DNA from 4 places in the Alkalihalophilus pseudofirmus genome. Region 1 is predicted to be linked to each of the others. Evidence: riboswitches for the same ligand, from Rfam matches in the RefSeq annotation. Region 1 holds a riboswitch; each other region holds the start of a gene.
The links. Region 1 has a riboswitch for thiamine pyrophosphate ahead of thiE (thiamine phosphate synthase). Riboswitches for the same ligand answer to the same signal wherever they lie in the genome.
Positions count from the first base shown of each region.

Region 2: it holds a riboswitch for thiamine pyrophosphate, as region 1 does, so the genes downstream of both, thiC (phosphomethylpyrimidine synthase ThiC) here and thiE (thiamine phosphate synthase) in region 1, are expected to answer to the same signal.
Region 3: it holds a riboswitch for thiamine pyrophosphate, as region 1 does, so the genes downstream of both, PQ478_RS05340 (acetylornithine deacetylase) here and thiE (thiamine phosphate synthase) in region 1, are expected to answer to the same signal.
Region 4: it holds a riboswitch for thiamine pyrophosphate, as region 1 does, so the genes downstream of both, thiT (energy-coupled thiamine transporter ThiT) here and thiE (thiamine phosphate synthase) in region 1, are expected to answer to the same signal.

Region 1 covers NZ_CP117835.1:1,199,962-1,203,108, forward strand. Annotated here, with positions in the region: gene aspA (aspartate ammonia-lyase) at 1-161, shown strand, start outside; gene PQ478_RS06180 (YqgU-like beta propeller domain-containing protein) at 396-1,502, shown strand; TPP riboswitch at 1,578-1,686, shown strand; gene thiE (thiamine phosphate synthase) at 1,765-2,382, shown strand; gene thiS (sulfur carrier protein ThiS) at 2,410-2,607, shown strand; gene PQ478_RS06195 (thiazole synthase) at 2,613-3,147, shown strand, end outside.
Region 2 covers NZ_CP117835.1:3,979,203-3,982,349, forward strand. Annotated here, with positions in the region: gene PQ478_RS20680 (cytochrome P450) at 1-74, shown strand, start outside; gene PQ478_RS20685 (flavin reductase family protein) at 231-722, opposite strand; gene PQ478_RS20690 (oxidoreductase) at 787-1,452, opposite strand; TPP riboswitch at 1,581-1,695, shown strand; gene thiC (phosphomethylpyrimidine synthase ThiC) at 1,837-3,147, shown strand, end outside.
Region 3 covers NZ_CP117835.1:1,041,411-1,044,557, reverse strand. Annotated here, with positions in the region: gene pssA (CDP-diacylglycerol--serine O-phosphatidyltransferase) at 1-452, shown strand, start outside; gene PQ478_RS05345 (HU family DNA-binding protein) at 746-1,018, shown strand; TPP riboswitch at 1,173-1,273, shown strand; gene PQ478_RS05340 (acetylornithine deacetylase) at 1,400-2,674, shown strand; gene tenA (thiaminase II) at 2,712-3,147, shown strand, end outside.
Region 4 covers NZ_CP117835.1:531,501-534,647, forward strand. Annotated here, with positions in the region: gene PQ478_RS02715 (amidase family protein) at 1-1,374, shown strand, start outside; TPP riboswitch at 1,439-1,542, shown strand; gene thiT (energy-coupled thiamine transporter ThiT) at 1,606-2,169, shown strand; gene PQ478_RS02725 (Glu/Leu/Phe/Val family dehydrogenase) at 2,282-3,147, shown strand, end outside.

The DNA of each region.
Region 1 (3,147 bases):
TGGCGACACGTATTGCAAAAGAAGCCATTCAAACGGATCGTCCTGTTCGTGAAATTTGTCTGGAAAGAGGCATTTTAACAGAAGAAGAACTAAATGAAATTCTCGATCCTAAAGAAATGACGAATCCAGGAATTGCAGGAGCAAGGTTTATTTACGGCTAAATCTAAAAAACACATTATCCCTTTTTAGGTGGTAATGTGTTTTTTTTATTTCGTTAATGCGTTTTGTGAAACTTTTTACTTGAATAAACGTCTAATTAAGTAGAGGTTAGAATTTAATTGGATAGAAAATGAAAAAAATTCCTACATAAATCACAAAATAATGCTCTAAGATTATTGTTGTTCCATCAATCCCATGCGATAATGTGAAAATACTAGAAAGAAAGGAGGGGGAATATGCGGCGTTTGATTATTATTTTGTTGTTTGTAGTTCTTTTGGCTGGTTGTTCCCGTGAAAGTCAGCCCCTGCCCGAATCCACTGTTAATTTAACACCAAAGCCCGCTGCGTCCTCCTCTTATTTTCAGAGTGATACGATAAAACCCATCCAAGAATCAAACGGTATAGCAATGATTAGTGAGTGGTTTGATGAAGATACAATTTTATATGTTGAGGAGAAAGACCAATTATCTACCTTGAAAAAATATCATCTTTATTCTGGCCTTGAGGAACCTTTCTTTGAAACGGAAGAGTGGATTACAGAGGTGGAAGGGAACGAGGACCTTACGTTATTTTCAATTGTTACGTATGATGAATTTGACCAATCCTCAATGTATGTGATTGATGCAGAAGGAAATAGACAGCTAGAGCTTCAACACTTTGGGGATAGTTATACAGTATATTGGAATCCTTACAAGCCTAGTGAGATGATGCTCATTACGTATTTGCCTGATTGGAATTTTGACGTGTTTCATGTCAATGTCGATGAACAGACAGTGACCGCAATAGAAATCCCGCAAACGTATTTCCAATGGGTAAATGAAACTCAAATTGCCTACTTAAATTGGGACGCTGCAGCACCTAATTATGAGGCACCGCTTGTTTTATATGATCTAGGTACAGGTGAGGCTGAAGAAATGGAAAAGCCGCTTATTACTTTTATGTCTTATAGTGATCACACTCAGCTCGAGGTTTCAGTTGACTCCATGTATGAACTGTATACAACGTATACATTTAAATCAGAAGGTGCAGAAGAAATAAGTGAACTTGAGATGCCGATTTTAAATACGTATTCTGATTTGTGGTGGATTCCCTTTCATATGTACGACTCGGATGAAGGGGACTTTTATTATTTACGACCAAAGTACAGCGGAGACTATTTCAGTTACGAAGATGGCTACAATTTATTGAAATACAATCCAAGAACGAATGCTGAGGTAAGCATTACCGAGCTTGAAGATCATTTGCCAATTAAGCTCTCCCCAAATGGAGGGAAAATGCTGATTGGTAATAGGCTCGAGGAAGTGATGGAGCTTAAAAATAAGGAGAAGGTAACCCTATTTTAAGAAAGCTCCCGTTAAATCATTGCAATTTTTATGCACTCTGTCATAATAGGGGTGTAATCAACTAAATAAAAAGCTGTAGAAGGCTAGGGGTGCCCGCTTAAGCAGGCTGAGAAAAAGGTAGTTTCCTTTTACCCTTGTACCTGATCTGGTTCGTACCAGCGTAGGGAAGTCGACTGCAAATGAGTGAATCATATGTAGCCGTGTCCCATGCGTTTTTGGGATACGGCTTTTTATATGCTGAAATCATATAGGGGTGAATAGAATGAAAGATTTTAAACTATACGCGATTACCGGAGAAGAATTTCATCAGGGACGTGACTTAATTGAAGTAATGGAAGAAGCTATTTTAGGCGGAGTCGATATTATTCAATTAAGAGATAAAAAAAGTAAAAAAATTGATGTGCTTAAAAAAGCTCAAGCATTACGTGAATTAACAAAGAAACACGATGTAACATTTATCGTAAATGACCATATAGATGTAGCGCTTGCTGTAGATGCAGACGGTATTCATGTAGGACAAGACGATCTTCCCCTGGCTGAAGCGAGAAAAGTGATGGGTCCAGACAAAATCATTGGTATTTCTACGCATAAAATCGAAGAAGCCCGTGCGGCTGAAGCAGGTGGAGCAGACTATATTGGAGTCGGTCCAATTTTTGAAACAAAAAGTAAAGAAGATGTAGTAGATCCTGTGACAACCCAATACATTCAACAAGTGGCCAATGAAATCACAATTCCGTTTGTAGCAATCGGCGGGATCAAGCTGCACAATGTCGATCAAGTATTAGCTGCAGGTGCCACGCGTGTCTGTATGATCAGTGAGATTGTCGGAGCAGATGATGTTAAAGGGACGTGCGAAAAATTTATTGAAATCCTCAAGTAATCTTACAGAAAGGAAGGAGGCAGACAGATGGAATTAATCATTAATGGTGAAAAGGAAACGATTCAAGCTGACACGCTGCTTGATGTAGTAACGCATTATCAATTAGAAAAGCATCTGGTCGTAACTGAGGTTAACGGGGAGATCATTGACCGAGACAGTTGGGCCGAGACGAAAGTAGAAGAAGGTATGAAGATTGAATTAGTGCATTTTGTTGGAGGAGGATGATGACAATGAAATCATCAAAGTTAGTCATAGCTGGTAAAGAATTATCATCAAGATTTTTTCTTGGGACGGGGCGTTATCCCAATCCATTTGTTCAAAATGAAGCAATCCGAGTATCAGAAGCGGAAGTATTAACATTTGCGATTCGCCGTGTGAATTTAGATGCTCCGAGTGAGGATGCGATCCTGCAGCATCTAGATCAAGATTCATTTACTTATCTTCCGAACACATCAGGAGCTAGTAATGCAGAAGAAGCAATCCGCATTGCAAGACTAGCGAAGGCATCAGGGATCAGTAACTGGATCAAAGTGGAAATTAGTGCAGATGAAAAAACATTGCTTCCTGATCCTATCGAAACACTAAAGGCGACAGAAACGTTGGCAAATGAGGGTTTTGTTGTGCTTCCTTATACATCAGATGATCCCATTTTATGCCGTAAATTAGAAGAGGCTGGGGCAGCTGCCGTTATGCCTGGAGGTGCGCCGATTGGTACAGGGCTTGGTGTATTAAATCCGTACAATATTGGCTTAATAGCAGAAGACT
Region 2 (3,147 bases), 1.3 Mb from region 1:
AAGTAACACCACAGCCCCTTATCACACTTCGGCCTAAAGGCGGGCTCATGATGAAGGTTGAGAAGAGGAAGTAAAAAGTCAGAAATAGAAGAGGCAAATTTTTTTCATAGACTTGATTCATTCGATTTGCTCTATTATTATTTACGGGGAGGATCCTCCTTTTTAATGTTTGTTTTCAGACACTAACATCATATCGGGGGAATCCTCTTCATTTTTATTAAAGTATCTTTTTATTTTAAAAAATCTTTATGCCCTACTCTATCATCAAGCTTCACATACCTCGATCTCCCTAGATATAAAGGAATTGAAAGTTGTTTTAAATTTGGCAGCCCATTACTCAAAAAGAGAGCCTCATCTCGGTAAAAGCCCACAAGTTCGGCGACAAAAAAATCATGGTCTCCATATGTCTTAACATCAACCGTCTCACATTCATACGCAACATAGGCCTCTTTTAAAATAGGAGCTCCCGTTGCCTCACCTTCAATAAAAGATTGGGTTGATAGTTTATCTGTATCAGCTCCTGAGGTCACCCCTGCTTTTTGAATAACTTCCGCCTTCTCAAACGGTAGAAAGTTTATCGCGAATTTCCCTGCTTTCTTCAACAACTGGTATGAATACCTTTCTCGTCCAATACTTACCCCGTACATAGGAGGCTCATAAGAAATATAAGTATGCCATCCACATGCCATTATATTATGTTCCTCTTCAACTGCCACCGTCACTAGCGCGCCACCATGCCAGGATAACTATGCATGACCGTTTTATCTAGCCGCTCTAACATTTACTTCACTCCTCTCTCCCAGCCTTTTCAATCTCATTTGATTGAAGAATCACTGTACCTGTACTTCTATTTTCTGACGCCTGTTTAACCATTGCCCGTGCAACCACCACGTCTTCAATTCCTCTATACTTTCTAAGCGGGCCCAACAAGAGAGGCTTCATCACTTTCACTGCATGCTCACCCATCTTTTCCCCAAAGCGAAATTCTTCACGATTGCCTAACAAAAGAGAAGGTCTGAAGATATCCACATGTGGATAACCTACTTTCTTCACTGCCTCTTCCATTTCGCCTTTTACTCTGCTGTAAAAAACCTGTGACTCTGAGTCTGCTCCTATCGCAGAGATAACAAGTAAACGCGAAGCCCCTTTCTCCCTCGCTATCCTGGCAACTTTAATCGGATATTCATAATCAACTTTTTTAAACGCTTCTTTTGTTTTAGCTTTTTTAATCGTGGTTCCGATACAAATGAATACATCGTCTACTGCTGGAATATCGTCGTCTTCTAAAGTATCAAAGTTTACCGTATGAACGATTTGTTTAGGGTTTGATTTATCCACAGATCTGCGGACTAGTAAATGTACTTCTTTGTATTCCTTCGACTGAGATAATTGGTTGACAACTTGCTTTCCTACAAGCCCTGTTGCCCCAAGTATTAATGCACGACGGTTCATTTTGAAGTCACTCCTTTGAACACCATTATAATGATTCTGTTTGAAAAGAGCGAAAATTTGACTTGATCTTCCAAACTTTCTCATGTTAGGATTTGGTTTGTAAGAGATTTTGTTTTAAAGAACTTAATAGCATTAACTAGGGGTGTCCAACGAGCTGGGCTGAGAGAAAAACGCGTTGAAGTTTTTTAACCCTTCGGACCTGATCTGGCTCATACCAGCGTAGGGAAGTTAGAGACTCCTAAGTATTTACATGTCTATTTGACTACTTCTACATAGTATAAGCCGGGCCCAAATCTATCATTTGGACTCGGCTTTTTATGTACTCCCCTATCCTTTTTATGTACCGATCTCGTCCTCCATATCACAAGCAGAGGAGAGAAAAAGATGTCTGATACGATGCAAAAAAACTTATCAATCATGTCCCAATTTCCAGAAAGTAAAAAAGTGTATGTGAGAGGTTCAAGAGAAGACCTTAAAGTCCCTATGAGAGAGATTTCCTTATCCAACACAACCGGTTCATTCGGTGAGGAACAAAATCCCCCGCTTCGTGTTTACGATACAAGCGGACCTTATACTGACCCACAGCACACGGTGGAGCTAGATAAGGGGCTCCCCCCGCTTCGGAGCAATTGGATTTTTGAACGCGGTGATGTAGAAACCTATTCCGGGCGAAAAGTGTGTGCAATGGATAATGGGTATAAAAGTGAGAATGATCCTAGAGCGTCCTATCAAGAATTTCCTCGCCAAAGCCTGACAGCCGTTAGAGCGAAAGCAGGAAATAATGTCACACAGCTTCATTATGCGAAAAAAGGTATGATTACGCCGGAGATGGAGTTTGTCGCGATCAGAGAGCAGGTCTCACCAGAGTTTGTACGGGAGGAAATTGCTCTTGGTCGTGCCATTATTCCAAACAATATTAATCATCCAGAATCAGAGCCGATGATCATCGGCAGAAATTTCCACGTGAAAATAAATGCAAATATCGGCAACTCTGCCGTTACTTCCTCTATTGAAAAAGAAGTAGAAAAGATGACTTGGGCGACCAGATGGGGTGCCGATACAATCATGGACCTCTCAACAGGCTCTGATATTCATAAAACGAGAGAATGGATTATTCGAAATGCGGCTGTTCCTGTAGGGACTGTTCCTATTTATCAAGCTCTAGAAAAGGTGAATGGGATCGCTGAAAATTTAACATGGGAGATTTACCGGGATACATTAATTGAGCAGGCAGAACAAGGTGTGGATTACTTTACGATTCATGCAGGAGTCCTGCTGCGCTATGTTCCTCTGACAGCTAAACGCATGACCGGCATCGTTTCACGAGGTGGATCCATTATGGCTCAGTGGTGCTTATACCATCATCAAGAGAACTTTCTCTACACTCATTTTGAAGAAATCTGCGACATTATGAAAACCTATGATATCGCCTTTTCACTAGGTGACGGGCTGAGACCTGGATCAATTGCTGATGCCAATGATGACGCACAGTTTGCTGAGCTTGAAACACTAGGTGAACTGACTAAGACAGCCTTTAATCATGATGTGCAAGTGATGGTTGAGGGGCCCGGCCATGTACCGATGCACTTAATTAAAGAAAATATGGATAAACAGCTTGAGACATGCAATGAAGCACCCTTTTATACCCTTGGCCCGCTTACAACAGATATCGCACCAGGCTATGACCACATCACA
Region 3 (3,147 bases), 160 kb from region 1:
GTGCTCTCTCAATCATCTTCGTTCTGCAAAACGAACTTAGAATGGGATTGTTATTTATTACAATTGCAGCGGTATGTGACCGACTTGACGGAGCAGCAGCAAGACGCTTTCAATCTACGTCTGAATTTGGAAAACAACTAGACTCACTGAGTGATATTGTCTCTTTTGGAGTCGCACCAGCTTTATTGATTCATCAAGCTGTTTTACATGAATTCGGCTCAGTCGGGGCCATTTTCGCGATTATCTTTATTATTTGCGGAGCGATACGTTTAGCTCGCTTTAATGTAACGGAAAGTCATGGCTTCTTTGTTGGCCTTCCTATCACAGCTGCAGGATGTATCTTAACATTTTCATCTCTATTAGTTCCATTTCTAGAAGCATATAGTTTTATGTTCATTACGATGATCCTTGCCTTGCTTATGGTCAGCTCATTTAAAGTGCGTAAGATGTAGAATAAAGGATAAAGCTCAAAGCGACTGCTTGAGCTTTTTTCGTATCAAAATTAGGGAATCTACGCTTTTTTGCTGTCGAAATGTCAAAAAGAGTGGAAAAATTGACTTTAAATGCTTGAATTTACCCCCAAAGTCTTGACACCACTGGGGTTTAATGAGTAAATTTGAGTTGCAGGTTATTTTAGCTTGTTGGGACAGCTATTAAATCCAATCGAACAAACGAAGATAGATTCACATTCTATAAGAGTTTATCTATCGTTTTTCAAAACAAGGTATGAAAGGGAGTTTTTTTCATGAACAAAACAGATCTAATTAATTCAGTATCAGAGCAGGCAGACCTTTCTAAGAAAGATGCTTCTAAAGCAGTAGACGCTGTATTTGACAGCATCACTAACGCACTTGTTGAAGGTGGTAAAGTTCAGCTAGTAGGTTTCGGAAGCTTTGAAGTACGTGAGCGTTCTGCACGTAAAGGCCGTAACCCGCAAACTGGCCAAGAAATTGAAATCCCAGCAACAAAGAACCCAGCATTTAAGCCAGGTAAACAATTAAAAGACGCTGTAAACTAATAACGTCAAAAGTAAAAGCGAAGAGTACTCCTCTTCGCTTTTTTCAAAGAGTTATAACACATTTAATATTGTAACCTTAAAAAAAGTATGATAATTTGAAAGTAGTTTCAGAATCATATTTTCAGATTCATATTTAAATAACATAATTAAATAGCCAGACCACTAGGGGTGCAATTATTGCTGAGAAAGGTGCAAGCCTTAACCCTATTACCTGATCTAGATAATACTAGCGGAGGGAAGTGGTGAGAGCGTCTATTCTCAGTTGTAACTCCAGCTGTGTTCAGCGAGATTGCATACAGCAAGGTTTTCCTGTACATATGACGTCTATCAGCCACTTCTTTTATAGAAGTGGTTTTTTATTTGCTTTAAAGGAGTGAGAACATGAAATCTATTGCAGAACTTATTGAACGTGTTGAGGAAAGAGAAGAAGAACTAATCTGCCTGTTGCAGCAGCTAGTAGAATATCAAACGGAAAGCCCCCCAGCTAGAAATACGAAAGAAGCACAGGACTTTATCGCTCACTACCTTGCCGATGCGGGCTTTGATATTGATATGTGGGATGTTTACCCTAATGACCCAAATGTCGTAGCTGTTAAAAAAGGGACAGCTTCTGCTCACCACCGCAGTTTACTCTTAAACGGACATGTAGATGTAGCTTCCGTTTCCAAAGACGAAAACTGGACCTACCCCCCTTTTAAATTGACTAAAGAAGGACGAAAGGTGTACGGACGCGGAACGGCAGACATGAAAGGCGGTCTGGCTGCCTGCCTGTTTGCAGCAAAACTTCTCCATGAAGCAGGTATAGAACTTCCAGGTGATCTGACGATTGAATCGGTCATTGGTGAAGAAGTCGGTGAAGCTGGTACAAAAGAATGCTGCGACCGGGGCTACCGTGCAGATTTTGCGATTGTAGCTGATACGAGTAATTGCGAGATTCACGGGCAAGGCGGAGTCATTACAGGCTGGGTAACCGTGAAAAGCCCAAAAACGTTCCATGACGGACTGAGACGCAATATGATTCATGCTGGCGGCGGACTCTATGGTGCGAGTGCAATTGAAAAAATGACTAAGTTAATTCAAGGTCTTAGCGAGCTTGAGCGTCATTGGGCCATCACAAAGTCATACCCTGGTTTCCCAAGCGGTATGAATACAATCAACCCAGCTGTGATTGAGGGCGGCCGTCATGCGGCATTTATAGCTGATGAATGCTCGCTTTGGATTACAGTGCACTATTATCCTGATGAAACGTATCAAGAGGTCACCCGTGAGATTGAAGAACATTTACTTGCCGTTGCAGCTGGTGACCCTTGGTTAAAAGAACACCCTCCTATTTTCCGTTGGGGCGGTACTTCAATGATTGAAGACCGGGGTGAAATCTTCCCTGCCCTTCCAATAGATTTGGAGTGGGATGGGTTGAAGCTTTTAGAATCCACTCATCATAAAACGTTTGGTGTTAAAACAAAAGTCGGAATGTCTTCTACAGTGACAGACGGAGGGTGGCTTGGAGATGCTGGTATTCCAACCGTCATCTATGGTCCTGGCGAGTTAATCCATGCCCATGCTGTAAATGAAGAACTATCCATTGATCAGCTTCTTGATTATACGAAAACGATTTTAACGTTCATCTATGAATGGTGTTATAAAGAAAGTCAATAGCGTTTATAAAACGTACAATAAAAAGGAGGACTTGTACATGTCATTTTCAGCACGTTTACATCAAAATTCCCTACCCATTTGGGAGGCTAGTCACAACCATCCGTTTGTAAAAGGAATCGGGGACGGGACACTTGATATTGAGAAATTTAAGTTTTTTATGAAACAAGATTATGTCTACCTAATTGATTACGCCAGACTATTTGCGCTTGCAAGTATGAAAGCAACTTCACTTAAAAATATGGCCCTATTTGCCAAAATGCTTGACGCCACATTAAACATTGAGATGGACCTTCACAGGCAATATGCAGAGAGACTTGGGATCTCGGCTGAAGAGTTAGAAGCTACCCAAGCTGCACCGATGACATTAGCCTACAGCAGTTATATGTTAAGTGTTTCTGAGCGAGGCTCTTTAATTGATCTAGTGACTGCCATTCTCCCTTGTGCTTGGAGCTATTATGAGATTGGAAAGAAGC
Region 4 (3,147 bases), 670 kb from region 1:
GTAACAGCAGTTGAACTTACCCGATATTATTTGGCTCGAATCGCAGCTTATGATCAAAAACTTTCTTCCGTCTTAGAGGTTAATCCTGATGCGCTGCATATTGCAGCGGCACTTGATGCAGAAAGAACGCGAACCGGCAAAAGGAGTATGCTGCATGGGATTCCTATCTTACTGAAAGATAATATTGACACGAAAGATAAACTGCATACGAGTGCAGGAGCGCTTGTATTAGAACATTCCTATGCAAAAAAGGACGCTTTTCTTGTTAAGAGATTACGTGAAGCAGGAGCCGTTATTTTAGGGAAAACGAACATGTCAGAGTGGGCCTATTTTATGTCGAGCGAAAATATGCCAAGTGGATATAGTTCAAGAGGGGGGCAGACTGAAAATCCTTATGGAATAGGGAGATTTGATGTAGGCGGCTCAAGTTCAGGATCTGGTTCAGCAATTGCTGCAAACTTTGCGGTTGCAGCAGTAGGAACGGAGACTTCGGGTTCAATTTTAAGTCCCTCTAGTCAAAATAGTATTGTAGGAATTAAACCGACAGTAGGCTTAATTTCAAGATCAGGCATTATCCCGCTTTCACACACGCAAGATACGGCAGGCCCTATGGCAAGAACTGTGAGAGACGCTGTTTATTTATTATGCGGTATGATGGGTAAAGACGATGAGGACCTCATTACATCAGTATGCCCTTTTCAACCAAATCAGCTGTTAAAGGCGTTGAATAACAGCAGTTTACATGAGAAGCGTATAGGTGTTATCCGTGAACATGTGATGGACCTTTTGGGAGAAGAGAAGAGGGAGGTATATGAGACAGCAATAAAACAACTATCCCGCGGTGGGGCAAATGTAATTGAAGATGTGAACATACCTTCTAGTACAAGAAAGTGGTCTTATAACGTTTTAACCTATGAATTTAAAGCAAATGTAAATAAGTATCTCTCAGAGCTTGATTCATCTATGTCTGTCCGTACACTTACTGATATTATCGAGTGGAATGAGAATCATCACGAGAAAGCGTTAAAGTACGGACAGTCATTACTTATTGAGGCAGATAAGACTTCTGGCAAGCTAACAGAAAAAGACTACCTAAAAGCACTGAATGAGGATGCATATTTTTCAGCAACAGAAGGAATAGATGCGGTTTTAAGAGAACATCAACTAGATGTCATCGTGTTTCCAAATAATTTAGGGGCAGCCATCCCTGCTAAAGCCGGCTATCCTTCAATAACTGTACCAGCGGGTTACACAGAGTCAGGTGAACCAGTTGGGATAACATTTACCGCTAAAGCGTGGCAAGAGCCATTATTAATTGAGATCGCAGAAGCATTTGAGAAGCTGACGAAGGCAAGAAAACCGCCATTACTATAATCTGTGTATCGCTAAATGTTACTGTTTATGCTAGACTAAACACTAGATTGCAAAAATAATTTAATAGTTCCACTAGGGGTGTCAGTTTGTCTGACTGAGAGAGGGGAGCCTCAACTCTTATAACCTGATCTAGCTTGTACTAGCGTAGGGAAGTGGTGGCACATTCTATTTAACATTGAATAACTATGTGTACATGACATCCCCTCCGTGGAAACGAAAGGGGATTTTTTTATGAATCGTGAACGTTTAACGATTATGATTGAAATAGCTGTTATGGCAGGACTTGCACTTGTCTTAAGCTTTGTTAAATTTGGCGCGCTATGGGCGATGGGCGGTTCGATCTCTCTTGTGATGGTTCCTATCTTTCTTCTAGCCTTCCGCCGAGGATTAAAAGTTGGACTGTTAACAGGCCTCCTCGTTGGTTTACTAGGGCTCGTAACAGGACCGACAATTGTCCATCCTGTTCAGTTGGTGCTCGACTATCCGCTTGCTTTTATGGTGTTAGGATTTGCGGGGCTATTTGCTTCAAGGCAGGCAGTTCCTAAATTAAGCTATATAGTTCTTGGTTTAGTGTTAGCTACTGTATTGCGTTTCTTAAGTCATTTTGCTTCCGGGGTCATTTGGTTTGGCCAATATGCACCGGATGGAATGAACCCAAGTGTCTATTCTTTTCTATATAACCTTTCGTACCTGCTTCCGGAAATGCTCATTACCTTGGCCATCATTTTATTTTTGGCAAGGTCTTACTCACAATTTTTTAAAGCAGGTAAAACAAGTACAGGGTTATCATCTTAATAATTATCAGACCTCCCGAATTTTGGGAGGTCTTTTTTGTGGTTAAGAAAGGGTTTTCCAGCCAGCATTTAGGGAATAAGTAGTATAGAAGCAGATTTTGGGAGGGGATAATGTGAAGCGAACTGAAACACAAGCCTTAATTGAAACGGTGATGAGTGACTTAGCTGAGCGCAGCAGTTTTTTAGGCATTGAAGATGATGAAAAGAGAAGATTCGTTTGTGGATCGGCAAAAGAAATCCTAAAAACAACGGATAAAGTAATTAAAAGCTACATACGAGTATCTACTGAGAAAGATGGTATTGTGCGGATTCCGGCATACCGGGTGCAGCACAATAATATTAGCGGCTTCTATAAAGGCGGTATTCGTTTTAGTGAATTTGTCAATGAAGCAGAAGTTGAAAATCTAGCTATACTTATGACCTTGAAAAATGCCTTGCACAGACTTCCGTACGGCGGGGCAAAAGGCGGAGTTCATGTAGACCCGCGCAAATTCACAGATAAAGAATTAAACTTAATTAGTAAAAAATATGTCCAGCGTTTTTCTCGTGATATTGGCCCAAATCATGATATCCCGGCACCAGACTTGGGCACAAATGAGAAAATTGTTGATTGGATGGTAGGAGAATTCAAGACAATCCACCCAGGTGAACCGTATTTAGGATCATTCACAGGGAAAAGCGTAGAGAATGGCGGAGCACGTGGAAGACGGGAAGCGACGGGAAGAGGGACCTTTTTAAGTTATTCTTGGCTTCTAGATCAATGGTCAGGCACTCACGCAAACGGAACAGATATTAATCGTCATAAACAATGGGATACTTTAAAAACATTGAGACAGCAGGCAGAAGATGGAAAGGCCATTCGTGTCGCTGTCCAAGGCTTTGGTAACGTGGGAGGAGTGGCAGCTCTTGAAGCTTACCAATATATGAAATATAATCATCAAGTAGTTGCGGTATCTGATCGTTTTACTACTCTCTATCA